2 regions of the Sediminibacillus sp. JSM 1682029 genome follow, and region 1 is predicted to be linked to the other one. Evidence: riboswitches for the same ligand, from Rfam matches in the RefSeq annotation. Region 1 holds a riboswitch; the other holds the start of a gene.
The links. Region 1 has a riboswitch for FMN ahead of ABVF09_RS12720 (ECF transporter S component). Riboswitches for the same ligand answer to the same signal wherever they lie in the genome.
Positions count from the first base shown of each region.

Region 2: another riboswitch for FMN. It lies ahead of ribD (bifunctional diaminohydroxyphosphoribosylaminopyrimidine deaminase/5-amino-6-(5-phosphoribosylamino)uracil reductase RibD); the one in region 1 lies ahead of ABVF09_RS12720 (ECF transporter S component).

Region 1 covers NZ_JBEWYY010000007.1:39,425-46,740, reverse strand. The annotation lists gene ABVF09_RS12745 (glucose-6-phosphate isomerase) at 1-977, shown strand, start outside; gene ABVF09_RS12740 (YugN family protein) at 1,273-1,680, shown strand; gene ABVF09_RS12735 (potassium channel family protein) at 1,663-2,661, opposite strand; gene ABVF09_RS12730 (thioredoxin family protein) at 2,759-3,316, opposite strand; gene ABVF09_RS12725 (M20/M25/M40 family metallo-hydrolase) at 3,426-4,484, shown strand; FMN riboswitch at 4,549-4,692, shown strand; gene ABVF09_RS12720 (ECF transporter S component) at 4,859-5,446, shown strand; gene ABVF09_RS12715 (TraR/DksA C4-type zinc finger protein) at 5,638-6,009, opposite strand; gene ABVF09_RS12710 (hotdog fold thioesterase) at 6,250-6,636, opposite strand; gene ABVF09_RS12705 (1,4-dihydroxy-2-naphthoate polyprenyltransferase) at 6,771-7,316, opposite strand, start outside.
Region 2 covers NZ_JBEWYY010000013.1:31,080-38,395, reverse strand. The annotation lists gene murB (UDP-N-acetylmuramate dehydrogenase) at 1-750, shown strand, start outside; gene ABVF09_RS17385 (MFS transporter) at 814-2,094, opposite strand; gene ABVF09_RS17380 (ArsR/SmtB family transcription factor) at 2,161-2,796, opposite strand; FMN riboswitch at 2,956-3,100, shown strand; gene ribD (bifunctional diaminohydroxyphosphoribosylaminopyrimidine deaminase/5-amino-6-(5-phosphoribosylamino)uracil reductase RibD) at 3,285-4,388, shown strand; gene ABVF09_RS17370 (riboflavin synthase) at 4,389-5,048, shown strand; gene ABVF09_RS17365 (bifunctional 3,4-dihydroxy-2-butanone-4-phosphate synthase/GTP cyclohydrolase II) at 5,060-6,265, shown strand; gene ribH (6,7-dimethyl-8-ribityllumazine synthase) at 6,286-6,753, shown strand; gene ABVF09_RS17355 (hypothetical protein) at 6,995-7,316, shown strand, end outside.

The sequences.
Region 1 (7,316 bases):
ACGACTTGTATGACATGCTTGAAGGCAAGGACGTTTCGATAAACGTTATTTCCAAGAGCGGTACGACAACAGAACCGGCGATCGCGTTTCGTCTGTTCCGTAAATATCTGGAAGATAAATACGGTGTGGAAGAAGCAAGAAAACGTATCTATGCAACGACAGACAAACAAAAAGGTGCATTGAAAACACTGGCTAACGAGGAAGGCTACGAGAGCTTTGTCATTCCCGATGATGTAGGCGGCCGTTATTCCGTTCTAACTGCGGTAGGTTTGCTGCCGATAGCTGCAAGCGGGATTGATATCGATGCGATGATGGATGGAGCATACAAAGCGCAGCAGGAATTGTCCTCTGAAAACCTGGATGAAAACCCTGCCTATCAGTATGCTGCTGTCCGTAATATCTTTTACAATAAAGGAAAAAACATCGAAATGCTGATCAACTATGAACCAGCCCTCCAATATTTTGCGGAATGGTGGAAGCAGCTGTTCGGGGAAAGTGAAGGGAAAGACTTCAAGGGGCTGTACCCTTCTTCAGCCAATTTTTCTACTGACCTCCATTCATTAGGCCAGTATGTTCAAGAAGGTAGAAGAGATTTGTTTGAAACCGTACTTCATGTTGAAGAGCCGAAGTCGAACATCACCATCGAAGAAGATGCTCAAGACTTGGATGGTTTGAATTATCTTGCAGGTAAAACGATCGATGAAGTAAATCAAAAAGCATACCAGGGTACCATGCTTGCCCATACAGACGGACAAGTGCCTAATCTGATCGTTCACCTGCCGAAACTGGATGCCTACACTTTCGGTTATGTCGTCTATTTCTTTGAAAAAGCATGTGCAATCAGCGGCTACTTGCTGGGTGTCAATCCATTTGATCAACCAGGTGTGGAAGCATACAAGAAAAATATGTTTGCTTTATTGGGCAAGCCAGGATTTGAGGAACAAAAACAAGAATTGGAAAATCGTTTAAAAAAATAAATCGGCAATACAAAAAGGGAGTGTCAAAAAGTTTTTAACTTATTGGCACTCCCTTTTTTATTTGAGAGAAAAACCTTCGGCATGATGTGAATGAGCCCCTCATCACCTGCAGTGAATGTTGCTGAGGCAACCTTGCGCATTCCAATAGTGGCGCCAAGCGTACTCCCGAGCGTTTGACGAGTTCTCACCAAGGCTTTTCTTTACACCTCCATGACATTCAGCTTCTACAGGCTCATTGGATTTCTCATGAAATTGCTTGATCGGGGCAAGCTGATATCAAAGGAGGTAGTTGAAAATGATTCCAATACCATCTGATTTGGAAAATCGTGATTTTTCACTTCATGCACTGGAAGAAACATTAAAACCGATGGGCTTTTCCATCGGCGGCAACTGGGATTATGACCAAGGATCGTTTGATTACAAAATGGGGGTAGAGGACGGCTACCAGTTTTTGCGAATTCCCTTCAAAGCAGTAAAAGGCATGCTTGACTCACCTGGAGTGATAGTCAAATTGGGCAAACCGTTCGTGCTTTCCCATGTGTACCAGTCCGGAGTGGACGCAGACGGCCGCAATGGCGCCCTGAGGGGTGCGGTGGACCAATTTCAAACACCGGTGGATCCTGATGGAGAAGTAAATGATCAATTTGTAGAAGAGGGGAAAGAGCTTCTCCAGGAAGTGGAACGATCACTCATGGAGCGATGAAAGGACAATTAACGTGTCACCTTTTTGGAGCGTGGTGCTAAAAGCTGGATTGACGAGCATCTGCCCCTTCCTCATGATACCGATCAACAGTTGTTCTGAAACGGCATAATAATCGGCGCATTGTAAGAAAGTCTTATCATAAAGATTTTCAGGCAAAGGGAATTGATGGAACTGCTGATCTGCCAGTACTTGTATCAGCAAATCAAACGGTTTGACCGGTTTGTGCCGGAATAGCTCGTGGAATAACAGGGTACTCATAAAGTCATTTGACCGAATGATGGAATCTGCGCCAGCCCGGCTGGCGTTTTTGATTTGCTCTTTTGTCAATATTTCTGTGATCAGGACAATATCAGGATTGTTCCCTTTGATAGCGACTGCTGTCAGGATTGTCGACTGGTCGGCTTGAAGTTCTTTTTTGGAAGGATCAGCGGTGACGACAGCGTACTTGGCATCTTTTAAATTGGCTTTTTCCAATGTCTCATCCTCAAAGGCGGAGCCACGCACAAAATGCAATTGGTGTTTTTGATAAGGCAAATTATTCATGGTATGGTCGATCAACACGATTTGTTTTTTCATGTTCCTTTCCACAATCATTTCCATGAGCTGCTTAGTCCGTTCGTTCCAGCCTACTAGGATGATATGATCTTTGCCTCTGTACTTTACCAGTCCTTTTGAAAGGTCTCGTTCATGTTTGATTGTCCCTGCAGAGATGGTGGCCATATAAAATGTCACCAACCCACCGCCGGCGAGAATCAACAGAATGGCAACCAGTCTTCCGGCAGAGCTGAGCGGTACATAATCACCGTACCCAACCGTCGACCCGGTAACAAATGCCCACCAAATACCATCAAAAATAGTCGGAAAGTGAACGGGCTCCAGAATGTGAATAGCAATACCGAATAACATCATCAATAGAAGGACAGATGATAATAAACGGAAAAATATCGGCATGCGGAAATAAACCTGCAGAAGTGTTTGCATTGGGTAAGCTCACCTTTTGTTTTTTTACTATCCAGTATTTCCAAAATGTCTTTCCCATAGTATAAAAATCCCCGACTTGCGGCCGGGGAAAATAAGATTAGATTGCATGTTCTAAAGTGGAAAGAATGCTTTGATACGTTTGCTGCCAGAAGTCCTTATTGTCTCGAAATGATTTGGTTACGAAAGTGAACAATTCCCGCTGTTTTTCCTGGTAATCTGCAGCTTCTTTTTCTGGAAGATTGGCCAGGGATTGGTCGATAAACTGCTGGACCTCGGACGCCCGCGGCCCCCATTTTGCAATCTCCCGGCCATTTTCATCGATAAAGATGAAAATCGGAATGGAGCGAGCTTTTCCGTTTGTCAGATATTGATCCATCAACTCCAGGTTTTGATCACGGGCAAGCAGACGCACGTCCATTTCCGCCCGTTCGGCAAGGTGGAACAAAATCGGTACATTCATCATGGCATCCCCACACCAGTCCTCTGTTAAGACGATGACACGCAGGTTTTCTTTTGCAAGCTTCTCGAAAAGCAAATCGTCTTCAGGCAAAGTGAAATGATCATATACGTACAACAAGTTTTCTCTATGCTGTTGCATCGATTCTATATAGTCATCCGGATCGATCCCTTTTTGGTACCATGTTTCTAAATTCAACTGTATCACTCCTGATTTTTTGATTCAAAATGGATTCTGGCTTCACAACATTTAGTGTTTTCCCAAATTTTTGGTATCATTAACATATGTGATAAAGGAGGAACTACATATGGAACAAAACAGACAACAATTTTTAATGGACTTGCTGCGAACGCCATCTCCATCCAGTATGGAGATGAACATTCAAAAAAAGTGGATCGACTATGTAAAACCTTTCGCTGACAAAATAATCACCGACAATGCAGGGAATGCAATCGGTGTACTCAATCCGGAAGCTGAATTCAAAATTCTTTTGGCTGGTCACTGTGATGAAATCGCCCTTGTGATCAACCGGATTGATGAACAAGGATATCTTCATTTCGACAAAATGGGCGGCATCAATCCGAAAGCAGCCATTGGAATGAAAGTGACGGTCTTGGGCTATGCCCAGGAAATCACCGGAGTGATTGGAGTCAATGCCCAACATCATGGCGGCATCAAGGGTGATTTCGATTTAGAGGACTTGTTCATCGATTGCGGTGCACGCTCGAAAGAGGAAATGGAGAAATATGTCCAAATCGGTGATTTAGCCGTTTACAAAAGGGAACCGGAAGTGTTGCTTGATCGATATATATCCGGCCGCGGCCTTGATAACCGGACAGGCGCTTTCATAGTGGCAGAAGTGCTTCGCCGCCTGGCGGAGAAGGAAGTAGATGTGGGCGTGTATGCCGCCAGTACAGTAAATGAGGAAACCAATATGGGTGGTGCTTATTTTGCTGCCGCAGGCATTGAACCTGATATGGCTATTGCTTGTGATGTAACTTTCGCGACCGATTATCCAGGTGTGAACAAAAATAAATATGGCGACGTTCAATTGGAAAAAGGGCCGGTTCTGGCTAAAGGGGCACCGATCAATATCAAAATCAACCAGCTGTTGGAGAAAGCAGCCCGTTCTCTGAATATGCGGGTGCAATACGAATTGACCCAACGAGCGACAGGAACGGATGCAGACAAGATGCGTCTTACGGGTCGGGGAGTTCCGGTCGGACTTGTCTCCCTTCCGCTGAGGTATATGCACTCACCTGTGGAAACGGTCAGTATCAAGGATATGGATGAAGAAATTGATTTGTTGGTCAAAATGATTGCCGAGATGACCGGCAATGAAAGTCTGAATCCGCTGGAGGACTGATCAAACGTTTCTATTTGCAAAAGTTTGGAAAGGTAGTATAATAAGATTACCAATTAAATATCGAATCTATCTTCGGGGCAGGGTGAAATTCCCGACCGACGGTGAAGAGCTTGAGCTCTAAGTCCGTGACCTGTCCGGCTAACGCCGGATGGCTGACCTGGTGCGATTCCAGGACCGACAGTTACAGTCTGGATGGGAGAAGATACGGAACAGAAAAGGCATGGATAAGACTGCCTTTTATTTCCCTCTGAACATAAACCCTGAAGCTTCTATACGCTTCAGGGTTTTCTGATGGATTTCTTGATTCATGGGAATTCTGTTTCACCTTCATCGCCAGATAGGATTCGATGCACAAGATGAAGGAGGAGAAGATATTGGCTACAACAACCAAGCAATCTTCAAATTTATTAAAATTGATTATTTTGGCACTGCTGGGAACTATTTCAATGATGTTGATGTTTTTGAATTTTCCCCTTCCGATGCTGCCGCAATATTTGAAAGTTGATTTCAGTGAAGTACCGGCATTGATTGCCGCCCTGATTTTTTCCCCTGGGGCAGGCATCATAGTGGAAGCAGTCAAAAATTTGCTTTATTTGATTTATACAGGTGCAGGTGATCCGATCGGCATTGCTTCCAATTTCCTCGCCGGTGTTCTGTTTGTAGTGCCTGTATCCATGCTCTATCATAAGTTCAAAGGGGTAAAGAGTCTGGTTTCCGGGTTAGTGACAGGCACGGTTGTCATGGCAGTGGGAATGGGGCTGCTGAATTACTTTGTCCTTTTGCCCGCTTACAGTATGTTTATGGGGTGGGAATCGATGAGTGACCAAGTGAAACTGGTGACGGTAACGGGAGGTATTCTTCCCTTTAATGTAATCAAAGGAATCGTTATCGGTGCGCTTTTCGTGCCGCTGTTTATAAAGTTGAAACCATGGCTGGAGAAAAAAAGGATGGCTGCGTCTTAATATCTCCTGAAAAGAAGCTGGGACAGAAGCAAAGTGCAAAATAAAAGCCGAACGTTTTCCATAAAAAGTACCCTATAAGAAGACTCTTTTTAAGTGTCTGCTCTATAGGGTGCTTTTTATTTCGGGCATTTAGAATTCGCTCGTTTTTTTGCTTTGGCGGCCGTGCTATTGTCCCGGCCGCTTTCAATTTATTAGTCGTTTCCGTCGACTTCCTCGACTAGATAACGCGCCGTCGGTTCTATTTCCAGACGCTCTTCGGGAATTGGTTTTCCTGACGATTCACTGAAACCGTAAGTGCCTTTGTCGATTTTATCCAAAGCATGTTCGATTTCGCTTAATCGTTGACGTGCTTGTGAGTTGAGGGTGGCCGCCTTTTCCCGCTCGAACATTTCCGTTCCCAAGTCAGCCGGGTGGTTGTCATAGTTGGTGAACTCTCCGATCGAGTCGTCCGGATATTCTTTATCCAGATTATAGCTGTCGGCATTTTGACCGAGTTCTTCTTGTGCCTCTTTTTTCATCGTTTCCAATAATTGTTTATAGTGTGCGAGTTTTTCTTGATCCATTAACGATACTCCTTTCTTGCAGGTTCAGAGGATAAGAGCAGATGTGATGGAAAGGACAAAGCGCTCCATGCTGTTCTTGTCTAGCTCCGGCGCCTTTCTCCTCACGTTCATAAGCCGATTCTTTCTGTGGTAGAAGACGCCGCCCCGTTGTCGGAGGCCCGCAGACGGAGTCATGCAGGCGTTGGTGCCACAGGCCGTGCGGGACTCTCTGCGCTTTTAAACAGGCGTCTTGCTCTTTTCTTAGTTTTTCAAGGGTACGACTCCCACTGTGCAGCGTGAAACAGAAATGAGTCGCTCTTGTTCGTCCACAATTTTAATGTCCCAAACCATAGTCGTCTTGCCGAGGTGGAGCGGGGTAGCTCTTCCGGTAACGATTCCGGAACGTTTGCTTTTTATGTGGTTGGCATTGATTTCTATACCAAAAATCTGGTGTTTGTCTGCATCTATATTCAAGAAAGAAGCGATGCTTGCTGCTGATTCTGCCAATGCAACGCTGGCACCTCCATGCAAATAACCCATTGGCTGGTGCGTTTGTTTGTTTACCGGCATGGTTATTTCGACTAAATTCTTCTCCTGTGTGATTACCTGCATTCCAAGTGCTTCCATCAAGGTGTTTTCAAGATTCATAGTGAACATCCTTTCTATCATATTTCCCCGGGACAATAGGTTGAAACGTCCATTTTCTTCCTGGCTATCCCGGCATTACGTATTATGGAATAAAAAAACGACAAGTCGGCAGCTTGTCGTTTACTTCGGTGTACTTAAAAATGAAATGGAATGAAATATTCAATCAGCAACGACAGTCCCAGCAGCAACCCGAAAAAGGTGTTCGTCTGCGCTGTTGCCTTCATTGCCGGCATCATTTCCAAATTGACGGTTTTTCCTTTAAAGCCTTTGACTGCACTTACCGCTTTTTTTGTTCCAAGCAGGGTGATGAAGGACCAAATAGGCAGAATTCCTGTAAACACATAAACTGCCATCAATAAATAACTGATAGTAAATAAGGACGCTAGCAGTAACACCGCATTTTTTCTGCCGATTAAAATAGCGATTGTTTTTCTGCCGTTTTCTTTGTCGCCCTCCAAGTCCCTGATGTTATTAGAAAGCATGATCGTGCCGATAAAGATGGCTACAGGAATGGAAATCCATACAACGGAGCCGGTCACTTCCATTGTTTGAATAAAGTAACTAATCCCGATGATGACTGTTCCCATGAAAAAACCGGCGATCAGTTCCCCAAAAGGGGTATATGCGATTGGATAAGGTCCCCCTGTGTATAAATAGCCGCACAACATGGAAATGATTCC
Region 2 (7,316 bases), on a different contig from region 1:
GGCAATGGCTCCAATATGATTGTGAAGGACGGTGGAATTCGCGGCATCGTCATGAGTCAAAAACGCTTTCAGGATATCCGGGTAGAGTCTGATACGATATTCGCCCAAAGCGGAGCGGCCATAATCGATGTTTCACGCCGGGCGTTGAACGAGAGGCTGAGCGGGCTGGAGTTTGCCTGCGGAATCCCGGGAACAGTGGGAGGAGCCTTGTTTATGAATGCCGGTGCTTACGGCGGGGAAATCAAAGATGTATTAGAAGAGGCGGTGGTCGTCGATCGGGAGGGGGCATTATTGACCCTTGCTGCAGAAGAGCTGGATTTGGAATACCGGACCAGCAATATTCCAGACAACGGATACATCGTTTTAGAGGCAAAGTTCAAGCTCCAACCAGGCGACTATCAGAATATCAAGGCAGTGATGGACGACCTTACACATAAGCGGGAATCCAAGCAGCCGCTCGAATATCCATCATGCGGCAGTGTTTTTAAACGACCGCCAGGTTATTTTGCCGGCAAGTTGATCCAGGATAGCGAGTTGCAGGGTAAAGGAGTAGGCGGTGCAGAAGTTTCCACCAAGCATGCAGGCTTCATCGTCAATAAAAACAATGCGACTGCAACCGAATATATCTCTGTCATTGAGCTGGTACAAAAGACAGTCAAGGATAAGTTCGGTGTTTTCCTGGAAAGAGAAGTCAAAATCATCGGAGAAGATGCCGATGCGGAAACGGTTAAAGCAGTAAAGCAAAATTGACAAAAGAAATGGCTGGCACAGAAGCATATTGGACAAAGCAAAACCGAACGATGATTCGAATATCTAAGCATTCGAACCCGTTCGGTTTTCTTTCATATCAGTGGGCAAGTCGAAGGTTTCCGCAGTCATTTCAGCCGTTTTAGGCAGCTTTCGAAGTCCCGGATGACAGAGCCATACGATTGCCACTATCAACAAGCCCGCTCCGGCACAGCTGAAGATCAGGGCGGGAGAAAAGGTAGAAGCAAGGGATCCGCCAGCCAGTGACCCAATCGGCATAGCTGAGGCACTCATACTGCGGGAAACGGTATTGACTCGTCCTAATAGATGGAGCGGGACAACGGATTGCATTACGGCAGCAAACAAAACATTGGTCGCGCCAACTGGTATCCACGCCAACCCGAATAGCACCGCACCCCAAAGGACAGGTGTGAGAAATGTACTGGCAACCCAGAAACAAGACCCGAAAAAAAACGTCAGAATGGAAAGCTTTCCCACTGAAAACCGGCCGAACAAAGAACTGGTCAATGCTCCGAGCAGGGAACCGGTAGACATAGCCGCCAAGTAAAAACCGTATATTTCTGCTCCCCCCAGCTCAGCTCCCAAACCGGGAAGGACGGCCAATCCAGCGCCAATCGCAAAGTTGCAAGCGACAGCCCCAATTAAAAAACTTGCCAACAATGAGTGGAAAACAATCGAAAATCCTTGTTTCAATTCCGTTTTATATTCCAGAAAAGCCTGTTTAACTGATGTCTTTTCTTTCCTCTTTTCTTCGGCCCATGGAAGTTTACAAATAGTGAACAATATGGCTGCCAAAGCAAATGTCATGGAGTCTGCAAGATATAGAGACACAGCTCCTACGATGGCGACGAGGATTCCGGAAACGGCATTGAATAGCAAATCAATCCCCTGATAGGCAAAGGCGAACAAGGAATTTCCCTTTACAAGCTGTTGTCTGGAAAGAATATAGACAAGTGCTTTTGTCTGGGAAGGATAGGCAAATTGTTCAATAAAAGCGATCAGTGGCATGATAATCAGGATGAGATGAACGGACAAAAAACCGAGCCAGTGAGCCATCGGAATGATTAAAATCAGGATGCATTGTAACAGCTGGGTAAGCACAAGTACTTTTTTAATCGGCCATTTATCGACAAACGGCCCTGTGAAAAACTGTAGCGCCGCTGGAAGCAACGTTAAAAACCCCGCCAAACCAGAGTAAAATGCACTGCCGCCTAAATCGTAAACAAGCCACATGGCAGCTACATAGTAAATGCTGTCCCCGATATTGGTGACAATTCTGCCGATAAATAACAGTAGAAAATTTCGATTGGTCCATAGTAAGTTCATTTACGGCCTCCTAGTTAAAAAAGTTATACGGTTGAAAAAAACTAACCGTAAGCTTAAAAAAAGAAACTATTCAGATTCTTTTTTTGATTGATCTTTTATTTCTCTTTTTTGGAACAACGACTCGTCGATTTCGAATCCAAAAGCCGTAATGCTGTATAGCTTTTGATCGGGGGCGTTTTCCGTCTCGGCGCTTAAAGCCTTTAATTCATCTATTAAATCAAAAAACTTCTTAATCCACTGCTTGAAATCTTCTTCCGTTGCCGAGATTTCCCATGTCGAGCCAAGATGCGACCATTCTGCGGGTTTGGATGTAGCTGTCTCTTGCTTAAAGGCATCCTCTGGAGCGGTGATTACCCTCATTTTCGTCCTTTCCAGCATGCGGGTGTACATTTGCCGAATTGATTCACTTAGTTCTTCTTTATACGGAAGCAATTCCTCTGAAGGTGTAAATCCTCTTGCGGTGGATTGGTAAAATTTTTGCATGATTCCATTCTTTTCTTCTGTCTTCACAATTTCCACTAATCCATTTTTGGCTAACTCCCGCAGGTGATAATGAATCTTTGCCCTGGAGAGATTGAATTGGAAGGCCAACTGCTGCCCGGTGTATGGCTGTTCCATCAGCCGCATCATTATCTGACTCCGAAAAGGATCACTCAAAGATTTTAACTGTTCATAAGTCTCCAATACCATTAATTGTTTCATCCCAAGTCACCCCTTTGTTAAAAATCATACGGTAAAATTTATTTAACCGTATAGTAACATGTTCATAGGTCACACACAAGGTAATTTGGAGAAATTTTCATAAGGCTAGTTAGATGCATTTTTCACAAAATAATGCTATGATGTCCTTAATTAAATACGAAATTCCTTTGGGGCAGGGTGTAAATCCCGACCGGCGGTGATGGACAAGTTCATGTCCTCAGTCCGTGACCCGTTTGCGAAAGCAACGGTGGATTTGGTGAAATTCCAAAGCCGACAGTTAAAGTCTGGATGGGAAAAGGAACAGGACGTTTGTGACGTTGATTCGAGTACGGGAAAACGCGGGGCATTTTATGCCGCTGCTTTCTTTGCCGTATTCAGGAAGCACCGTCTCAACTTAACTTTACCTATTTTAAAAGCCCCGGCATCTACCGGGGCTTTTTTGTGTTTTGAATGAAATATCGAAACTCCGTGCTCCGGGAAACGAGAGGATGAAGGATTTGGCATCAAAAGAAACCTATATGGATACAGCGTTGGCGTTGGCAGAAGTGACCATTGGACAAACAAGTCCGAACCCTTCTGTCGGTGCGGTCGTCGTGAAAGATGGCAAAGTGATCGGAATGGGCAGCCACTTGGAGGCAGGGAGTGCACATGCAGAAGTGCATGCGTTGAGACAAGCGGGAGAAGCGGCGGCAGGTGCAGTGATGTATGTCACCTTGGAACCGTGCTCCCATCATGGTAAAACTCCGCCGTGTGCCGATTTGATTGTGGAACATCAATTAGCGAAAGTCTACATTGCCTGTCTGGATCCCAATCCCGAAGTGGCGGGCCGTGGTGTGGAAAGGTTGCGTCAGGCAGGAATCGAGGTCGAAGTGGGCTTGAGACAGGAAAAGGCGTTGGAGCTCAATCGCCGGTTTTTTAAACAAATCAGAGAAAAGTCACCCTTTGTTACATTGAAAGCGGCCATGACTTTGGACGGCAAAACGGCAGCCAGTACTGGTGACAGTCGCTGGGTCACATCGGCAGCTGCAAGAGATGATGTTCATTGGCAGCGTGACCTCCATGACGCTGTCCTGGTCGGTATAGGGACCGTAGTGGCGGACGATCCACGGCTGACTGTCAGACTTCCGGAAGGCGGCAAGCAGCCGATTCGGATAGTGCTGGACAGCGATTTGAGTATTCCTGCCGGCAGCCACCTGCTGACTAGTCCCGAAGCGCCAACGTGGTTGATTTGTGGATCCTCAGCCGATACGGAACAATCCAAGCTGATAAAACCGCATGTGAAAGTATTCCAAATCGGTACAAAGAAAGTAGAGTTGGACTCCGTGTTGAAACTGCTGGGAAATGAGGGTGTGCAGTCTGTCTATGTAGAAGGCGGAAGTACCGTTCATGGCTCTTTTATCGAAACAGGTTTTTTTGATGAGTGTCATTGGTATATTGCTCCGCTCCTTCTTGGTGGGAGTGATGCCATTCCAGTGGTGGGTGGTGTTTCGCCGGAACGGATGGGGCTAGCAAAACAGCTGGACATTAAATCGGTCGAAAAAATCGGCGGCGATCTTAAAGTCATTGCCATACCAAAAAAGGAGGCGGAGTGATTGTTTACTGGTATTGTCGAAGAAAAGGGAAAAGTAACATCCATCCATCGCAAGCAGGACTCGTTGACGATGAACATAGCGGCTGAAACGGTGACAAGCGATGTGAGAATAGGCGACAGTATTTCGGTGAATGGTGTTTGTCTGACCGTCACGTCTTTTCAAGAGACTGATTTTACGGTAGACATCATTCCCGAAACATTCCGTACCTCCTCGCTGTCCGGAGTCACTCCCGGAACTCATGTTAATCTGGAACGGGCCATGCGTGCTCAGGATCGATTCGGGGGGCATTTTGTCTCCGGGCATGTAGATGCTGTAGGTATCATCACCCATAAGTGGAAGGAAGCAAATGCAGTTTATATAACCATCGAAGTCCCGCCAGAGGGAATTCCGTATCTATCGGAAAAGGGGTCAGTCGCAGTGGACGGCACTTCCTTGACCGTGTTTGCCGTCCATCCATCGGCTTTTACGATCTCGTTGATTCCCGAAACACAGCGGGCAACCATTCTCGCTGACAAGCAGACAGGAGAAACCGTCAACCTGGAATATGATGTGCTGGCAAAATACATCGATCGTCTACTGACGGCAAAATACCAGCCTGCAGAAGGGAAGACTGGGAAAATAACCACAGAAAAATTACAGCAATTTGGCTTTTTAGATTAGGAGGACTAGTTATGTTCCAAACGATAGACCAGGCAATACAAGACTTGAGGGCTGGAAAAATGGTCATTGTCGTGGACGACGAAGACCGGGAAAACGAAGGAGACTTGGTTATGCTTGCAGAGCATGCCACTCCTGAATCGATCAACTTCATGGCCAAGGAAGGCAGGGGACTTATATGTGCTCCGATGGACAAAAAGCTGGCCGACAAACTCCGCCTGCCAGCCATGGTGGAAGAAAACAGCGACACTTATGGAACGGCATTTACCATCAGTGTCGACCATGAGGAAACCGATACAGGGATCAGTGCTTACGACCGGGCACTGACCATCCAAAAATTGATTGAGGACAAGACAGAAGCTGCTGCTTTTAAGCGACCTGGCCATGTGTTTCCGTTAGTCGCCAAACGGGCTGGCGTCCTGGAGCGGACGGGTCATACGGAAGCTGCCGTCGACTTGGCGAAACTTGCCGGATCTAAGCCTGCAGGAGTGATTTGTGAAATCATGAACGGCGACGGGACCATGGCGAGGCTGCCGGAGTTGGAAAAAATGGCAGAACGGTATGACTTGTCGCTTATCACCATTCAAGATTTGGTTGCCTACCGAAAAGTGAATGATGTTCTGATCAATAAAGAAATAACCATCGATCTGCCGACTGCCTATGGGGATTTCCGTCTGACTGCTTACACGGAAAAATTCACAGGCAAGGAGCACCTCGCCCTTTTCAAGGGTGAGATAAGCCCGGAGAATCCTGTCCTCGTGCGGATTCACTCAGAATGTTTGACTGGAGATGTTTTTGGTTCCCGCCGCTGTGATTGCGGACCGCAACTCGAGCAGGCTCTCCAAGAGATCGAGGCAGCTGGAACTGGCGTGCTGATATACATGCGTCAGGAAGGCAGAGGAATTGGCTTGCTGAATAAACTGAAGGCTTACAAGCTGCAGGAACAGGGTTTCGATACCGTCGAAGCAAACCACCAGCTGGGTTTTCCGGCAGACTTGCGGGACTATGCAGTGAGCGCCCAAATGTTAAAGGACCTTGGTGTCCGGAAGCTGCAGTTATTGACCAATAACCCGCGGAAAATTTCCGGGTTGAATGATTATGGGTTGGAAGTGACGGAAAGAAAAGCAATCCAAATACCGGCAAATAAAAGCAATGAAAGATACTTGCAAACGAAAAAAGCAAAGCTCGACCATTTATTTGATTTTCCCGGCAGCAACTGATTTTAAGGAGGATGATAAAAATGACAAATGTTTACGAAGGAAACCTGGTAGGTACGGATTTAAAGATCGGAATCGTGGTTGGAAGGTTCAACGAGTTCATCACCAACAAGTTATTAAGCGGTGCACAGGATGCATTGAGGCGACATGGAGTTTCGGAAGACGATGTATCGGTTGCATGGGTTCCTGGCGCGTTCGAAATACCGTTGGTTACGAAAAAAATGGCTGCTTCCAAAAAGTATGATGCGGTGATTGCCTTAGGGACGGTCATCAGGGGATCGACTCCTCATTTTGATTATGTAAGCAGCGAAGTTTCAAAAGGAGTGGCCAGTGTATCCATGCAGGAGGATTTGCCGGTGATATTTGGTGTGCTGACCACGGATACCATCGAACAAGCAATCGAAAGAGCTGGGACAAAAGCAGGCAATAAAGGAGCAGAAGCAGCCGTTTCAGCAATAGAAATGGCCAACCTGTTGAAAAATCTGGCTTGAAAGACTATATGCGAAGAAAACCGGGCAGCCCTGACTTGAGGGGTTGCGCGGTTTTTTTGAACAGGGTCTGGCGAGTGTTTGCCACAGAGAGGGTGGACGCTGAAGCTGGAAAAGACTGTTCTTGCCAGTAAATATCCCGCCCCTCGCTGTGATGTTTGCTAAGAATGTAAAATACTGATTTTCCTATTCTCCAAACGATGCTTGCCTGTTATGGTACGATAATCGTAATAGGAGGGATACGGTGATTACGTATGAAATCTTGGAAAATAATTTAGGCAGTGTAAAGCCTATGGATGAACAGTTCATTTGCGATGAAATCGAAGAACTGATCGAGCGTTTTGCTTTGACTATCACCCAAAGAACCACCTTAAGTACAAAAAAGGGCTGTTACCATTGGCACACAAAAAAAGAAGGACAAAAAGGGGTACTCGAGATCACCTACTGGCCAAAACACGGAAGGCTTTGGCTGGAAATAGCGGATAACCGTAAGGCGGAATGGAATATCGAGCTAATTGCCGAGCTTGCCGAAGAGCTCGCTGAAAGATATGGCGGCCAAGTAGGGT